DNA from 3 places in the Modestobacter sp. SYSU DS0657 genome. Region 1 is predicted to be linked to each of the others. Evidence: riboswitches for the same ligand, from Rfam matches in the RefSeq annotation. Region 1 holds a riboswitch; each other region holds the start of a gene.
The links. A riboswitch is a leader RNA that binds a small molecule or an ion and turns the genes downstream of it on or off. The one in region 1 is predicted to bind cyclic di-AMP.
Positions count from the first base shown of each region.

Region 2: another riboswitch for cyclic di-AMP. It lies ahead of ACI79A_RS06495 (LysM peptidoglycan-binding domain-containing protein); the one in region 1 lies ahead of ACI79A_RS10195 (aggregation-promoting factor C-terminal-like domain-containing protein).
Region 3: another riboswitch for cyclic di-AMP. It lies ahead of ACI79A_RS03465 (NlpC/P60 family protein); the one in region 1 lies ahead of ACI79A_RS10195 (aggregation-promoting factor C-terminal-like domain-containing protein).

Region 1 covers NZ_JBJHAG010000013.1:46,665-51,918, reverse strand. The annotation lists gene ACI79A_RS10210 (DUF5709 domain-containing protein) at 1-364, shown strand, start outside; gene ACI79A_RS10205 (universal stress protein) at 475-1,023, shown strand; gene ACI79A_RS10200 (class I SAM-dependent methyltransferase) at 1,070-1,717, shown strand; cyclic di-AMP (ydaO/yuaA leader) riboswitch at 1,881-2,029, shown strand; gene ACI79A_RS10195 (aggregation-promoting factor C-terminal-like domain-containing protein) at 2,045-2,998, shown strand; gene ACI79A_RS10190 (YceI family protein) at 3,139-3,738, shown strand; gene mftD (pre-mycofactocin synthase MftD) at 3,914-5,155, shown strand.
Region 2 covers NZ_JBJHAG010000007.1:4,141-9,394, forward strand. The annotation lists gene ACI79A_RS06490 (ATP-binding protein) at 1-447, shown strand, start outside; gene ACI79A_RS06495 (LysM peptidoglycan-binding domain-containing protein) at 778-1,623, opposite strand; cyclic di-AMP (ydaO/yuaA leader) riboswitch at 1,706-1,802, opposite strand; gene ACI79A_RS06500 (ester cyclase) at 2,536-2,910, shown strand; gene ACI79A_RS06505 (MFS transporter) at 2,944-4,242, opposite strand; gene ACI79A_RS06510 (CocE/NonD family hydrolase) at 5,191-5,254, opposite strand, start outside.
Region 3 covers NZ_JBJHAG010000003.1:145,960-151,213, reverse strand. The annotation lists gene ACI79A_RS03475 (phytoene desaturase family protein) at 1-906, opposite strand, end outside; gene ACI79A_RS03470 (GNAT family N-acetyltransferase) at 903-1,361, opposite strand; cyclic di-AMP (ydaO/yuaA leader) riboswitch at 1,799-1,968, shown strand; gene ACI79A_RS03465 (NlpC/P60 family protein) at 1,984-3,114, shown strand; gene ACI79A_RS03460 (DUF3817 domain-containing protein) at 3,297-3,644, shown strand; gene ACI79A_RS03455 (serine hydrolase domain-containing protein) at 3,654-4,985, shown strand; gene ACI79A_RS03450 (hypothetical protein) at 5,050-5,254, opposite strand, start outside.

The sequences.
Region 1 (5,254 bases):
CACCGACGACGACACCGCCGGCTGGTCCCCGCCCGATCGGCCGTGGGTGTCGACCGGCTGGGGCACCACCGAGCGCGAGGAGGAGGCCGGTGAGAGCCTCTCCGGCCGGCTGGCCCGCGAGCTCCGCGACGGCGGGACCGACGACCGCGACGACGAGGGTGACGGTCTGGGCGACGACGCCGGCACCGACGGCGAGCTCCTCGACGACGAGGTCGGCGACGACCGCGCGGGCCGGCTCGCCGACGCCGACGACGACGGCCTGGTCGACCGGGAGGCGGAGCTGTACGCCGAGGACGAGGGCATCGACGGCGGGGCGGCCTCGGCGGAGGAGGCCGCGGTGCACCTCGTGCGGGACGGCGGCTGACCCGGGACCTCCGGCTCTGTGCGACCGGCGGCCCGGTGGGCCAGGCTGGTGCGAGCAGCCCGGTCGTCGGTGAGGGCCATGGGACGGCCGGGCACGGACAGGAGGACACGGTGACCGAGCAGGACGGCACGCGGGACGCGCTCGCGGCGGAGGTCGACGAGGCCATGGGCAACGCGGCTGGGGACGTGGCGCCCGCGGTGACGTCGACCGGGGCGGTCGAGGGCGGGGTCGTCGTCGGCCACGACGGTTCCGGGTGCGCCCAGGAGGCGCTCGTGTGGGCGGCCGGCCTGGCCGAGCGGGCCGGGTGGCCGCTGCACGTCGTCCGTGCCTGGCGGATCGCCACCGCGCCCCAGCCGGCCAGCTGGTCGCCGGGGTACGTCCCGCCGGTGAGCGACTACGAGAAGGCGGTCCAGGCCGACCTGGAGGCCGACGTCGTCGCGGCGCTCGGCCAGGACCGCGCCGCGGGCGTCACCTGCCACGTCGCGCACACCGCACCGGTGAAGGCGCTCATCGCCGCCGCCCGGCAGGCCGACCTCCTGGTGGTGGGTGCCCGCGGCCGCGGTGGCTTCGCCGGCCTGCTGCTGGGCTCGACCAGCGACCAGGTCACCCGGCACGCGCCCTGCCCCGTCACCGTGGTCCGGAGCGACCGCGAGGACTGACCACCCCGGCGGGTCGCGGCCGGGCCCGTGGGTGTCCACTGTCCGGGTGCCCGCCCCCGATCGCGTCCCGCCGTCCTTCCTGCAGGCCCACACCCGGGTCGAGCGGCCCACCCTGGTGCCCGAGGTGCAGCTGCACGTCGCCGACGACGTCGTCGCCCTGTGGGAGGCGATGGAGACCGAGGCCGGCGGCGCCGGCCAGGACCCGCCGTTCTGGGCCGCGGCCTGGCCGGGTGGCCAGGCCCTGGCCCGGTACGTCCTGGACACCCCGGAGCTCGTCGCCGGCAAGCGGGTGCTGGACCTCGGTGCCGGGAGCGGCCTGGTCGCCGTGGCGGCGCGGCTCGCCGGGGCGGCGCGCGTCGTCGCCAGCGACGTCGACCCGTACTCGCACGCCGCGGTCGCGCTCAACGCCGAGCTCAACGGGGTCACCGGGGTCGAGGTGGTGGGCGACGTGCTGGGCGAGGACGGACCGGACGTGGACGTCGTGCTGGCCGGCGACGTCTGCTACGACCGGGAGATGACCGCCCGGGTGCTGCCGTACCTGGGCGCCCACTGGCTGCGCGGCGCCACCGTCCTGCTCGGGGACCCGGGCCGCGCCTACCTGCCGCGGGAAGGGCTGCTGCCGGCCGCCACCCACGACGTCCCGGACGCCGACGGCGGGGAGGTCCGCCGGACGACGGTCTGGCGCCTGCCCTGAGCCGGGTGCGACCGGTGCGGCCTGCGGGACGGATCACACCGCGCTGACCAGGGGCGCCGTGGCACATCCCGACGAACTGGCGACGGAGCATTGTCACGAGGTCGTAAAGCGCTTTACCGTGGGCAGGTCCGGCCGGACGTCACGTCCCCACCCGGGGAGCCCGCGCCGGATGCCGCCGAGTCGCTGTCCGCAGCGATCCGGGGACCCACCGAAGCACTGGGGTGAATCCCGCCCGGGCACGCGCCCGGCCGGGTAGGGCGCCTTCCCGCCCGAATCCGTCAGCTAACCCGGTAGGCGGCCACGGAAGAGCCCGGAGCCCCCTCCTTCATGTCCCCACGCGCCATCCCGCACGACCACGCCGGGCACGACCTGCCGGCCGACGGAGACCTGCCCACCACGGTCCTCCCCGTCGCCGGGGAGGAGACCTCCCGTCGTGCCCGCCGCCTGGCGCCCCCGGCCGGCCTGCGCCGTCCGGCGATGTACCTGGCCGCCGCCGCGGTCGGCGCGGTCGTGGTGAACGTCGTCGTGGGCGGGCAGACCGGCGCGCAGGCCACCGCGGCGCCCGAGCCGGTGAGCATCGCCACCCAGCTGGGCCTCACCGCCCAGCACGCCAGCACCGTCGTCGCCGAGGGGCAGGTCGGCGACCGGCTCGGGGCGCTGGCGGCCGACCGCAGCCAGCGGCAGGAGGCCGAGGCCGCCGCCCAGCAGGCGCAGGCCGCCGCTGTCGCCGCCGAGGAGGCGCGGCTGGCCGAGGAGGCGCGGCTGGCCGAGGAGGCGCGGCTGGCCGAGGAGGCGCGGCTGGCCGAGGAGGCGCGGCTGGCCGAGGAGGCGCGGCTCGCGGAGGAGGCGCGCCAGGCCGAGGAGGCGCGCAAGGCGGAGGAGGCGCGCAAGGCCGAGCAGGCGGCTGCGGCTGCAGCCCCGCGGTCGCAGTCCAGCTCCCGGCCCTCCGGTGGCGGTGCCCCCGCCCCCGCCCCGGCTCCCGCCGCGCCGGCCGGCTCCTTCCAGAGCTACGCGCTGTCCCAGCTGGGCGGGGACGCCGGTCAGTTCTCCTGCCTGGAGAAGCTGTGGGGCAAGGAGAGCGGCTGGAACCCCAACGCGCAGAACCCGCGCAGCACCGCCTACGGCATCCCGCAGTTCCTGGACTCCACCTGGAAGGGCACCGGGATCGCCAAGACCTCCGACGGCTACCGTCAGATCGACGCCGGCCTGATCTACATCAACAACCGGTACGGCTCGCCGTGCGGCGCGTGGTCGCAGTCGCAGTCCGCCGGCTGGTACTGATCGACCCAGCACCGACCAGGAGGGGCCGCTCGCACCGGGCGGCCCCTCCTCGCGTGCCCAGCACGTCACCGCCCTGCCCGAATGTCACCCCCATCGGTCAGGATCACCGGGTGGACCACCCCGACCAGGAGGGCTGAACCGTGGGCAAGCACCGGGCACCCGAGCCCGCGGCCTCGGACTTCGACGCCGCGACGGCCGCGTTGGCCGACGTGACCGGCGACTACGTCGTCGACGCCGCGCACACCCGCATCGGCGTGCGGGCGCGGCACGCGATGGTGACGACGGTGCGCGGCGCGTTCACCGAGTTCGCCGGCACCGCCCATCTCGACACCGCCGACCCGGGTGCCAGCACCGTGTCGCTGCGCATCCGCACCGCCAGCATCGACACCGGCGCCCCCGACCGCGACGCGCACCTGCGCTCGCCGGACTTCCTGGACGTCGAGCGGTTCCCGGAGATGCGCTTCGACTCGACCGCGGTGCGGCAGGTCGACGACGAGGTCTACCGGGTCACCGGCGACCTGACCATCAAGGACGTCACCCGCACCGTCGAGATCGACTTCACCCTGACCGGCTCGGCGCTGGACCCGTTCGGCAACACGCGGGTCGGCTTCGAGGGTGCGCTGGCGATCAAGCGCAGCGACTGGGAGCTCACCTGGAACGCGGTCCTGGAGACCGGTGGTGTCCTGGTCAGCGACCGGATCCAGGTGGAGTTCGACGTCTCGGCGATCCGGGCCGGCTGACCCGGCGCGTTCCGCCCGCCGGGTCGCGCGCCCCGGCGGGCGGTGTCCGGGAGGCGGAAGGGTTGTGTCCCAGACCACTTCGCCCCGCTACGGTGGCACTGAGTGCCAGCGGCTGCGGCCGTGGGCACCGGAGGACGACGGCGTCCTCCGGTCCGAGCAGCAGGGGAGTGCGCAGATGGCGAACGCGTGGTTCGAGACGGTGGCCGAGGCGCAGCGGCGGGCCAAGCGCCGGTTGCCGAAGGGCGTGTACGGGGCGCTGGTCGCCGGCTCCGAGCGCGGGCTGACCGTCGACGACAACCTGGCCGCCTTCGCCGAGCTGGGCTTCGCCCCGCACACCGCCGGGCTGGCCAACGGCCGGCAGACGGCCACCCGCGTCATGGGCCAGGACATCGCGCTGCCGGTGCTGATCAGCCCGACCGGGGTGCAGGCCGTGCACCCCGACGGTGAGGTCGCCGTCGCGCGGGCCGCGGCCGCCCGCGGCACCGCGATCGGGCTCTCCTCGATGGCCAGCAAGCCGATGGAGGAGGTCATCGCCGCCAACCCGCAGACCTTCTTCCAGCTCTACTGGGTCGGCGACCGCGACCTCATGGCCGCCAAGGTCGAGCGGGCCCGGCGGGCCGGGGCGGCCGGGCTGATCGCCACGCTGGACTGGTCGTTCTCCTACGGCCGCGACTGGGGCAGCCCGTTCATCCCCGAACGCATCAACCTCGAGGCGGTGCGGCGGTACGCCCCCCAGGTGGCCCTCAAGCCCAGCTGGCTGTGGGACTTCGCCAAGACCAAGAAGCTGCCCGACCTCACCGTGCCGAACATGGTCGCCAACCCCGGCGACCCGGCGCCCACCTTCTTCGAGGCCTACGGCATGTGGATGCAGTCGCCCATGCCGACCTGGGAGGACGTCGCCTGGCTCCGGGAGCTGTGGGGCGATGACCGGCCGTTCATGCTCAAGGGCGTGATGCGCGTCGACGACGCCAGGCGGGCCGTCGACGCCGGGGTCAGCGCCATCTCCGTCTCCAACCACGGCGGCAACAACCTCGACGGCACCCCGGCCTCCGTCCGCGCCCTGCCGGCGATCGCCGAGGCCGTCGGCGACCAGGTCGAGGTGCTGCTGGACGGCGGCATCCGGCGCGGCGGCGACGTCGCCAAGGCCCTCGCCCTCGGAGCGAAGGCCGTGATGATCGGGCGCGCTTACCTCTGGGGCCTGGCGGCCAACGGGCAGGCCGGCGTGGAGAACGTGCTCGACGTGCTGCGCGACGGCCTCGGCTCGGCGATGGTCGGCCTGGGACGGGAGTCGGTGGCCGACCTGTGCCGGGACGACGTCGTCGTCCCGCCCGGCTTCGAGCGGTACCTGGGCGTCGACCAGGTCGCCGACGCCCCCGTGGAGACCGTTTCCGCGCAGCACCGGCCCGCCCGGGGGTAGCCGGCCGGGGCCGTGGCGAAGAGCTGCGGGCACCGATGACTTCGGGGCGGCTCGGCGGTCTGGGTGGGCAGAAGACCCGCCCGGTCGCCGAGGAGGCCG
Region 2 (5,254 bases), on a different contig from region 1:
CTGCGCCACGCCACCGAGGCGCACCACCTGGCGGATCGCTTCGACACCCCCTGGCTGGCTGCCGTGTCGCGGGTGGTCCTGGCCGGGCTCGCAGTGGGCCGAGGCGATCTCGACGAGGCCCGCGCTCTCCTCGGCGAGGCGCTCGACCTCAGCGAGTCCGGGCACAGCACGCACTGCCTCTGCCTGGCACTTGCGGGTGTTTCCGCGATGTCCCTCGCCGAGGGGGACGACGAGCGGGCCGGACTGCTCGCCGGGGCGACCGAGGGCCTGCGTCGTCGCGCAGGGCTCCGGGTGTACGCGTCGATGCGCGGGGACGGCGACCTGGTGGACGCAGTGCGCGCGGCGGCCGGATCTGCGCGGTTCGACGAGCTGTTCGCCTCGGGCAGCCGACTGGCCCTGGCGGAGGTCCTCGACCTCGCCCGGGGCAGCCTGGTTCCGGGCGAGTGACGACCTGAGCCAACGGGTTGGAACCGTGTGCGGGAGTATCGCGTCGCCTCTCCGACACGAGATGCCTGGCTCACGCCAGGGCCGAATGCACAGGGCGCCCGCGAGTCGCGGAGCGCACGCTCTCGTCTAGCGGTGGCCACTGCGGTGCCGGCCGCAACCGGGTGACGAGTCCGGGAGAGCGCCGGCCGGGTCATCACATCACCCGCGCTGTCGGGCGCACCGCGCGGACCGGCAGCCGGGCGCCGGATCGGACGAGCGCCCCTGCCCGGTCACAGCCGGGCAGGGGCGCTCGTCCGACGGTCCGGCCTCAGCGGCCCACCACGGTGGGCGTCAGCCGGGCAGGAACGACACGTGCGGGTGGTCCATGTGGTTGGCGGTGGGCGACCCCCGGTCCGCCATGCCCTGCCACGTGCCCGTGCGGACCTGGTAGATCCGCTGCTGCCAGATCACGTACTCGACCCGGAACCGGGACGCGTTGTCGATGACGTACTGGGTGACGGCGTCACCCTTGGCCCGGTCGGTGTGGACCATGAAGTCGGCCGCGAGGTCCTGCGTCGGGCTGTGGCCGGGCCGGGTCACGACCGTCCCGACGCCGAACCGCTCGGCGACTTCCTGGACCGCGGGGCGGACGTGCGGAGCCCACACGTCGTAGGCCCCCGCGCTCGCCGCCGGAGCCGCCGGAGCCGCCGGAGCCGCACGGTCCGCGCTCCGGCTGGCTGGCCGCTCGGCGACCCGAGTCGCGGCAGCAGCCACCGTGCCGCCGATCGCGAGCCGCTGACCCACGCGCAGGGTGTTCGGGTTCCCGCCGATGACCTCCCGGTTGAGCGCGTGCACCTCCTGCCAGGTGGTGCCGTGGGCGGCCGCGATCCTGCCGAGGGTGTCGCCCGCCCGGACGACGTACTCCCCCGACGCGCTCTGCGAGGCCATCGCCGGAGCCGCCGGTGCCGCACCGGTACCGCCGATGGTGAGCACCTGACCGACGCGCAGGCGGTTCGGGTCGGCGCCGACGGTGCCGGCGTTCTCCGCGTAGATGGTCTGCCAGGTGGTGCCGTGAGCCGCGGCGAGGGTGCTGAGGGTGTCGCCGGGAGCGACCGTGTGCTCCGCGGCATGCGCCGGGGCGGCCACCGCGAGGGGAACGGCCACTGCTGCCGCGATCGTCAGAGCGGGCCGGGTCACGGACGCCATGCTCGGGCGCCGGGTGGGACGGAGGTGCCGTCCCGGGTGTCGCTGTGCCATGGATGTGCGCCTCTCACCGCCTGCGGAGTTAGCTGTCGGGTTCGGGCGAGAGCTGCCCGGCCGCGGATGCGGCTTCACCCCAGGGCCCGAGGGCCCGGTCCTGCGCGTGGGTCCCCCGCGCCTGCCCGTCGTGTCGTCTGGTCCCGTGGCGGTGGGCAGGTTCGGCGGGCCGCCATCCGGGGTCCTCCGCAGTCGGTGGACGAGCGCACGGTAGGCAGACGGCGATCGGCCACGGCAATCCCCCCGATCCCCTCCGCCGGGCTTCCGGAGGGGCTGATTCCGGGGTGCCGACGCACCTCCTCGGCCGCCGCCGGACGGCCGGCCGGACGCGCCTGGCCTGCCCTTTCCACCGTTCGTGACCTGCCCGCACGCCAGCCGTGGGCACCGGCCGCACCGCCGTCCGCTCACGAGTTCGGTTGCAGACTCAACCTACTTTGCGTCGGTATGTCGTGACCCACCGCAGTCACTCGGCGCGCGTGCCACCGCGGCTTCAGCGGGCGTCGGCGGCGGCCGGTCCAGGTACCCCGCCACCGGCCGGGAGACGGAAAAGGGCCCCGGCCGCCCTCCTCGGAAAGGAGGTCAACCGGGGCCGTCCGGGCCGCTTTGCGGCGGGGCGCTGTCGCCGGACCGGCGATCAGGCGCGCCGGCCTCCGGTGAACCGGCTCAGCAGTCGCTTGAGCAGGTTGGCCTTGATGAGTCCAGAGATGAGGCCCATGTCGTTCCCTCCAGTAGGTCGCCGTTCTCAGGGCACTACCCTCTGGCGCCGCAGACATCACTTCCGGGCGGGGTGAGCGGGAGCCTCCGCGGGAGCGACTGCGCCCTTCCGCCGCGCGGCGGCCCTAGCATCGCCCCGTGGACCAGCAGGCACTGACTTCGATCGTCCAGCGCTACTGGGACGGGCTGTGGAACCGGCGCGACCTGACGGTGATCGACGAGCTCATCGCCGAGCCCTACGTGCGGCACTCCTCGGCCGGTACCCGGTCGCTGACCCGGGCGCAGTTCAAGCGGGAGGTCCGCGAGTCCTGGCAGCTGCTGCACGACCCGGCCACGACCGTCGACGACCAGGTGACCGCCGAGGACCGGATCTGGACGCGGGCTACCACGACCGGCCTGAACCTCGAGACCGGGCAGACCTCGGTGGTCACCTGGCTGGTGGTCCACCGGGTCGCCGACGGGCAGATCGCCGAGTCCTGGAGCGCCACCCTGCCCGGCGTCGACTGGCGCTGACCCCGCCCCGCCCGGACCGCTGCGGCCGGTGGCTCAGCCCAGGTCGCGCAGCCGGCTCGCGGTCGCCATCCTCCGCCGGCTGAGGACGGCGTACAGGGCCACGAAGGCGAGCACGCCGGCGCCCATCCCGCTGAGCGTCCACCGCAGCCCGATGAGGTCGGCGAGCAGGCCCAGCGGGAGCGCGGCGATACCGAACGCGCTGAAGCTGAGCATGATCAGCCCCTGCACCCGCCCGTGGTACTCCATGTCCGACAGGGCGATGAGCTGCGACTGGTTGGTGGTCTGGAAGGCGAGCATCGACGCGCCGACGGCGAGGAGCACGACCACTGCGACGTAGGCGTTGGGCGCGATCGCCAGCGCGCAGATGGCGAGCCCGAAGACGGCGCCGGAGCCCACCAGGACCCGGGTCTGCCGCACCCACGAGGTGCGCCGGCCCAGCAGCAGGCCCGCCGCGACCCCGCCGACCGCGGACGTCGCCGCCAGCACGCCGTAGCCGACCGAGCCGAGGCCGAACAGGTCGCTGGAGATGGTCGGCATGAACGCCAGGTACGGCAGCCCCATCATGGCGACGCCGATGCCGCACCACACCAGGGCGCTCAGCTCGGGGTGCCGCCGGACGTAGCGCACCCCGTCGGCGAGCTCCCCGAGCGGGGACCGGCCGGAGGCCTCCCCCCGCCGCCGCCCGGCGGGCAGGGCGGCGGTGAGCAGCACCCCGACGGCCGCAAGCGCCGCGCTGAACAGGAAGATCGCCTCGACGCCCCAGGTGAACGCACCGATGACCACGCCGGCCAGCGCCGGGCCGACCACCCGGTTCACCTCGGCGTTGACCAGGAGCAGCGAGACCGCCTGCGGCACCGACCCGCGGGGCACCAGCTCGGTCAGGAACGCCATCCGGGCCGGGTTGAACAACGCGAAGCCCACGGCCTGCAGCACGCCCGCGCCGAGCAGCATCCAGTAGGCGATGACATCGAAGACGACGGCCAGCCCGATCCAGGCGCTCGACACCGCCAGCAGGAGCACCGAGATCTGCAGCACCAGCCGCTTGGGCAGCCGGTCGGCGGCCACGCCACCCCACGGCGTGGCCACCAGCAGCGCCACGCCGAAGGCCAGCAGGACCCCGCCCAGGGCGGCGTTCGACCCGGTCAGCTCGAAGGCCAGCCAGCTGCGGGCGATCGCCTGCGCCATGACGCCCAGGAAGACCGCCGCGGCGTTGAGGTAGAGGACGAGGAAGCCGCCGATCCGCAGGATCGCCATCGCGCCGAGCACCGACGGGGGTTCCGGCGCCTCCGGGGGGACGGTCCCGCCGGGGACCGGGACCGCCGGTACCGGCACCTCGGCTCCCTGAGCCGGGCCGGACGCCGGTGGCGACGAGGTGGGTGGCGACGAGGCGGGGGGCGACGAGGCCGGCCCGTCCTGCTCTGCGTCGACGTCCCGGATGGCTTCCCCGCTCATGGCTCCCCTCGCCCGGCGCCCGCACGGGGTACCCGACCGTCCAGCACCACCTCCCGCACGGACGGGGGCACACCCGACCCTGCCACACCGGGAGCAGGACGCCACGGTGGTCGGACCGGGACGGAAGGCCGCCGCGCCGGTACCGCGACCGATACCCGCGGTCTCCGCGGCACCCTCGGATGCTGCAGGGGAAGGCGTACGTGCGCGGTCAGCCGTCCGGGCTGCGCGCCCCCTCCCCGGCCGGCGCCCGCCGCCCGAACCAGAGGATGCCGACCCCCAGCGACACCACCAGCCCCCACGATCGCCGACCCGCGCGCCGCGCACCAGTGCGCTCACCCGCCGTCTTCGTCCCGTGGTCGCGGCCGGCCCATCGTGGTCGCGAGGTGCGGGGACGGGCTCGTGATCAGACCTCCCGCGGAAGCCGACGACCCGAACACCACGCTGCGACAGGCCCAACTGGAAGGCTGGCCCCGTGGAGGGCGAGGTGTCGGCGGCTGGGGGGTGCGCGCCTCCGGGTGAGGCTTGCGGGTGACCGGGATGCACCCAACTGACCCACGCCACCGCCGCGTCTTCTTCACCAAGACCCTGGCGCCCGCCCCGGAGGACTGATCTCCCAGGCGCGCATCCGCTTGCGGAGTACGTGAGACGGGGCCCGCCTGCTCGAGGTCCGCGGGCTTCTGCTCGCGCCGCCTCGGCCGCGTCGGGTGGATGCCTGCCGCCACCGCCCTGTTCCCCCGGGCCGTGCGCCCGCGCAGTCGCCGCTGACCCGGCCGGTCAGCGGCGACTGCGTCGTCGGGGGACGGCGCCGAGCGCGTGGCGGGGATCGACCTACACGAGATGCCGTGGCACCGTCCGGTCCCAGTTCAGCGACACGATGCGCCGGTCGTTTTCG
Region 3 (5,254 bases), on a different contig from region 1:
CGCGCCGAGCAGCTCGTCGAGCACGGCCGGCGCGGCGCCGCCCACCACGTGCCCGGCGTCGGCCGCGTGCGCCGTCCCGTCGTCGTCGGTCCAGTGCACCGTGACCCCGTCGGCGCGGGCCTCGATCGCGGTGGCGGTGGCCCGGGTGACCAGCCGGGCGCCCGCCGCGCGGGCGGCGGTGGCGATCGCGCCGCTGACCGCGCCCATGCCGCCCACCGGCACCCGCCAGCGGCCGGTGCCGTTGCCGACCAGGTGGTAGAGGAAGCAGCGCCCGGCCAGCCCGTCGGCGGCGTGCACGTCGGCGAAGGTGCCGATCAGGCCGTCGGTGAGGGCGATGCCGCGCACGTCGTCGTCGGACAGGTGGTCGGCGACGACGTCGGCCAGCGGACGCTCGCGCAGGTCGTGCCAGATGCCCGGGTCGCGCAGCCGGCCGGCGAGCTCTGCCTCGCTGGGCAGCGGCTCGGTGAACGTGGGCGCCAGGTCCTCGGCCAGGGTGGCCAGCCGGCCGTAGAACCGCTGCCAGCCGGCCAGCTCGGCGTCCCCGCCGGTGAGCGCGCGGAACGACGCCGCCGTCGCCGGCCCCTCGTCCCGCTCGACCAGCAGCGCGCGGTGCCGGCCGTCGCGGCGCAGCGGCGTCCAGGACGCGACCGCGCGGTCCCGCAGGTCCAGCGGCAGGCCCAGGTCGGTGCCGATCCGGTCGGGCAGCAGGCTGACCAGGTAGGAGTACGCCGAGAGCCGGACGTCGACGCCGGGGAACACCTGCTGGCTGATGGCGGCGCCGCCGAGCACGTCCCGCTGCTCGAGCACGAGCACCGACCACCCGGCGCGCGCCAGGTAGGCGGCGGCGACCAGTCCGTTGTGCCCACCCCCGACCACGACCGCGTCGTAGCGGGCCGCGGTGCTCACGCCAGCTCCCGGGCGAAGAAGACCGCGTGCGGGTCGTCGGCGCCGACGTAGTGCCCGAACGCCTCGACCGGCCGGTAGCCCGTGGACCGGTACAGCGCGATCGCCTCCGGCTGCCGGACGCCGGTCTCCAGCCGCACCGTCGTCCACCCGCGGGTCACCGCCTCGGCCTCCAGCCCGGCGAGCAGCAGCCTGGACACCCCTCGCCCACGGGCGCCGGGGACGACGTACATCCGCTTGATCTCCGCCTCGTCCGGCCCCAGCGGGCGCAGCGCGCCGCAGCCGATCGGGGTGCCGTCGTCGTCGCGGGCGAGCAGCACCACCGCGACGTCGGCGGCGGACGGCGGCACCCCGGGTTCGCCGGCGCCGTCGTAGCGGGCGCGCAGCTCGACCTGCTGGGCGGCGGTCAGCGCGACGACGTCCGGGTCGTCCCAGGGAGCGGTGGCGAGGGTCGGCACCGGGTCATCCTGGCGCGCCGTGTTCCGGGTCCCTCTAGCAGGTGCCCGGGCCAGGGCCGGCGACCGCCGCGCCGGGGGAACGCCCAGCCCCTGGTGCGGTGGCGGCGCAGGGGTGCGGAGCCGCTGGCGGAGCGTGACGGGAAGGGGCCGGCAGGGTGCGTGGTGGCGCGGTCCGGGGCCGGCGGCCGGACCGTCCGGCGCCGACGGTGGGTGCCCAGTTCAGGACGCGTGTCGGCGTCCCGGGCGCGGACGAGACCGGGGCCGTGGACGTCGGCGGTCCACAATCCCGGCGCGCCGATCACGCGCGGTGAGCGTGTTGCAGCACACGCACGGAGTTTCTCAACAAAATCGCAAAGAGCCTTTGTCACGAGCCCATAACGCCCTTACGGTGGTCCGCGGTCCGGACGGGCACCTCAGCCACCTCTCGGTGGCGACCGACCAGACCGCCGCCGAACTCCGCGGCCCGTGCACTCCGGCGGGCCAGGGGACCGGGGACCCACCGCAGCACTGGGGTGAAGCACTGCGCGGCCCAGCCGGGCCGCACGTGCCGGGTGTCTTCCCATCCGAACCCGTCAGCTAACTCGGTAGGCGGCACGTTGGAAGAAAGGACCACCCGCCGAAGATGGCGAGTTCGCTCAACCCTGCCCGTCGCGGGTCCACTCCCCGCCGGGCCGTCGTCACCTTCTTCGCCGCCGGTGCCCTCGTGGCCACCACCCTGCTGGCCCCCGCGCCCGCCGCGGCCGAGCCCACCACCTCCGCGGAGGCGGCCACCCTGGTCGCCGAGCGCGCCCACGAACTCGAGGTCGTCACCGAGCAGTTCAACGACGCCCGCGTCGAGCTCGAGACCAAGCAGGCCGAGGTCGACGCCGCCGTCGCTCAGGTCGAGGCCGCCGAGGCCGCCCTGGCCGGCGCCCGTGACCGGGTCCGGGAGGTCGCCCGCAGCGCCTACACCGGCGACCAGCTGAGCACCCTGCAGGCGATGCTCACCAGCGAGTCCGCCGACGAGCTGATGGACCGCGTCGGCACGCTGGGCTCCATCGCCGACCACAACAACGGGATCCTGGGCGAGGCCGTCGCGGCCGACGAGCAGGCCACCGAGGCCCAGGCCGCGGCCGAGGCCGCCGCCACCGAGGCGCAGGCCCAGCTGGACCGGGTCGAGCAGCAGCGCACCGACCTGAACAAGCAGATCGCCGAGTACCAGGCGATGTACGAGCGGCTCTCCGCCGCGGAGCAGGCCGCCTCCCGGGCCGAGGCCGAGCGGCAGCACGCCGCCGAGGCCGCGGCGGCCGAGCAGGCCGCCGGCTCCGGTTCCGGTTCCGGCTCGGGTGGCGGCGGCAGCGCCGCCCGCGCCGCAGCCCCGGCCGCGCAGGCCCCGTCCGCCCCGGTCGTCGCCTCCAGCGGTGCCGCGGCGACCGCGGTCAGCACCGCCATGGCCCAGCAGGGCAAGCCCTACGTCTGGGCCGCCGCCGGCCCGGGGTCCTTCGACTGCTCCGGCCTGGTGCAGTACGCCTACGCCGCGGCCGGCATCTCCGTGCCGCACTCCAGCCGGGCGCAGGCGACCATGGGCCGCGCGGTCTCCCGCGGCGAGCTGCAGCCGGGCGACATCATCGCCTTCTACTCCCCGGTCAGCCACGTCGGCATCTACATCGGCAACGGCCAGATGGTGCACGCGCCGACCTCGGGCGACGTCGTCAAGGTCGCCAGCATCGACGTGATGGGCAGCATCACCGCGATGCGGCGGATCGCCGGCTGACGCCAGCGCTCCAGCACGAACACCGGTGCCCCGGTCGCCTCGCGGCGGCCGGGGCACCGGTGTCTCCGCGCCCTGCAACGGCCCCCTCCCGGGTCCTGCCCTGAGCCTGCGAAGGGTGGGGAGGAGGGGGTCCTTCATCACATCCGGGAGACCACGGCACCGGTGGTTCGTTGTCCCCGGTCGTGGCTGCCCGACTGCTCGCCCCCGCTCCCGTCGCCCGCACGTTCCGCGTCGTCGCCGTCGCCGAGGCGGTGTCCTGGGTGCTGCTGCTCGCCGGGATGTTCGTCAAGTACGTGCCGGAGACCTCCGAGGTCGGCGTCCAGGTGTTCGGCCCGGTGCACGGTGCGGTCTTCATCGCCTACGTCGCGGTGACGCTCGTCGCCTGGCGGGTGCTCGGCTGGTCCCTCGGCACCACCATCCTCGCGCTGGCCGCCTCGGTGCCGCCGCTGGTCACCCTCTGGTTCGAGCACTGGGCCCGCCGCACCGGCCGGCTGCCGGTGGGGGAGACCGCAGCCGCCCGGGCTGGCTAGCCTCCCGGCATGGCCGAGCCCGTGCTGCCCTCCACCGCCCGCACCCTGCTGGCCCGCACCGCCCGCGTGCAGCGCGACGGGCGGGCGCCCAGCCTGGTCGCCGGCGTCGTCCGGGGCGGCGGGCTCGCCTGGTCGGCCGGGCGCGGGGACGTCGCCGACCCGCACACCGACGTCCAGTACCGCCTCGGTTCCATCAGCAAGACGGTCACCGCCCTGGTGGTGATGCGGCTGCGCGACGAGGGGGCGCTGGGCCTCGACGACCTGCTGGACGAGCACCTGCCGGGCACCCCGCTGGGTGACCGCACGGTCGGTCAGCTCCTCTCCCACCTCGCCGGGGCGGGTTCGGAGAGCCCGGGCGGCTGGTGGGAGCGCGTACCCGGCGGATCGCTGGCCGAGTTGCCGCTCAGCGACGACGACGTGGTGCTCGGCGCCGCCCGGCGGTTCCACTATTCCAACCTCGGCTTCGGCCTGCTCGGTGAGCTGGTCGCCCGGCACCGCGGCCGGCCGTGGGCGGACGTCGTCCGGGACGAGGTGCTGCTGCCCCTGGGCATGACCCGCACCACCCCGCGTCCCAGCGGCGCTGCCGCCCAGGGCCACGCGGTGCACCCGTGGGCCGACGTCGTGCTGCCCGAACCCGAGCACGACGCCGGGGTGATGGCCGCGGCCGGTCAGCTGTGGGCGACGCTGGCCGACCTGGGGCGGTGCGCCGTCTTCCTGCTCGGTGACACCGCCGACGTGGTCTCCCCGGCCACCCTGGAGGAGATGACCGTGCCGGCCGGGGTCGACTCCGCCGCGGCCGGCTGGTCGGCGTACGGCCTGGGCCTGCAGGTGGTGCGCGCCGACGGGGTGACGCTGGTCGGCCACGGCGGCTCGATGCCCGGGTTCCTCGCCGGGGTGTTCGTCGACCGGGCCGAGCAGGCGGGCGCGGTGATGCTGGCCAACACCACCAGCGGGCTGGACCCGCTCGTCCCCGGGCTGCTGGCCGACCTCCGGGCGGCCGAGCCGCGCGTCGTCGACGCCTGGACGCCGGCGCCCCCGCCGGTGCCGCTGGACGTCCTCGGCGTGTGGTTCTGGGGGCCGGCCCCGCACGTGCTCCGGGCGCAGGGCGACCGGCTGCTGCACCTGGGCCCGCTGCCCGGCCGCCCCGGCCGGGCCAGCCGGTTCACCGCGCGGGCGGACGGCACCTGGGTGGGCCTGGACGGCTACTACGCGGGGGAGACGCTGCGGATCGCCCCGGACCACCTGGACCTGGCGACCTTCGTCTTCACCCGCACGCCCTACGACCCCGATGCGCCGGTGCCCGGCGGGGTGGACGCGCGGGGCTGGCAGGGGCGAGCCTGAGGAAACGGCCCCGCTGCAGGGTCATCGCCGCGAGCGTGCGAGTGGCGGGGGGCAGCGGGGTCCGTCACCGGTCGAAGGCGTCCATCGTCGTCTTGACCACCGCACCGTAGGCCAGGTGCGGGACGAGGTCGCTGAGCCAGTCCGTGGTCGACCAGGTGCGCGGGTCGGTGATGCCCAGGGCGGTCATCGGGCCGTTGGAGCCGATCAGCACGCCGACCGTCGTCAGGGCCGTCCCGACCAGCGGCTGGGAGCGGAACCCGGCGGCGCGG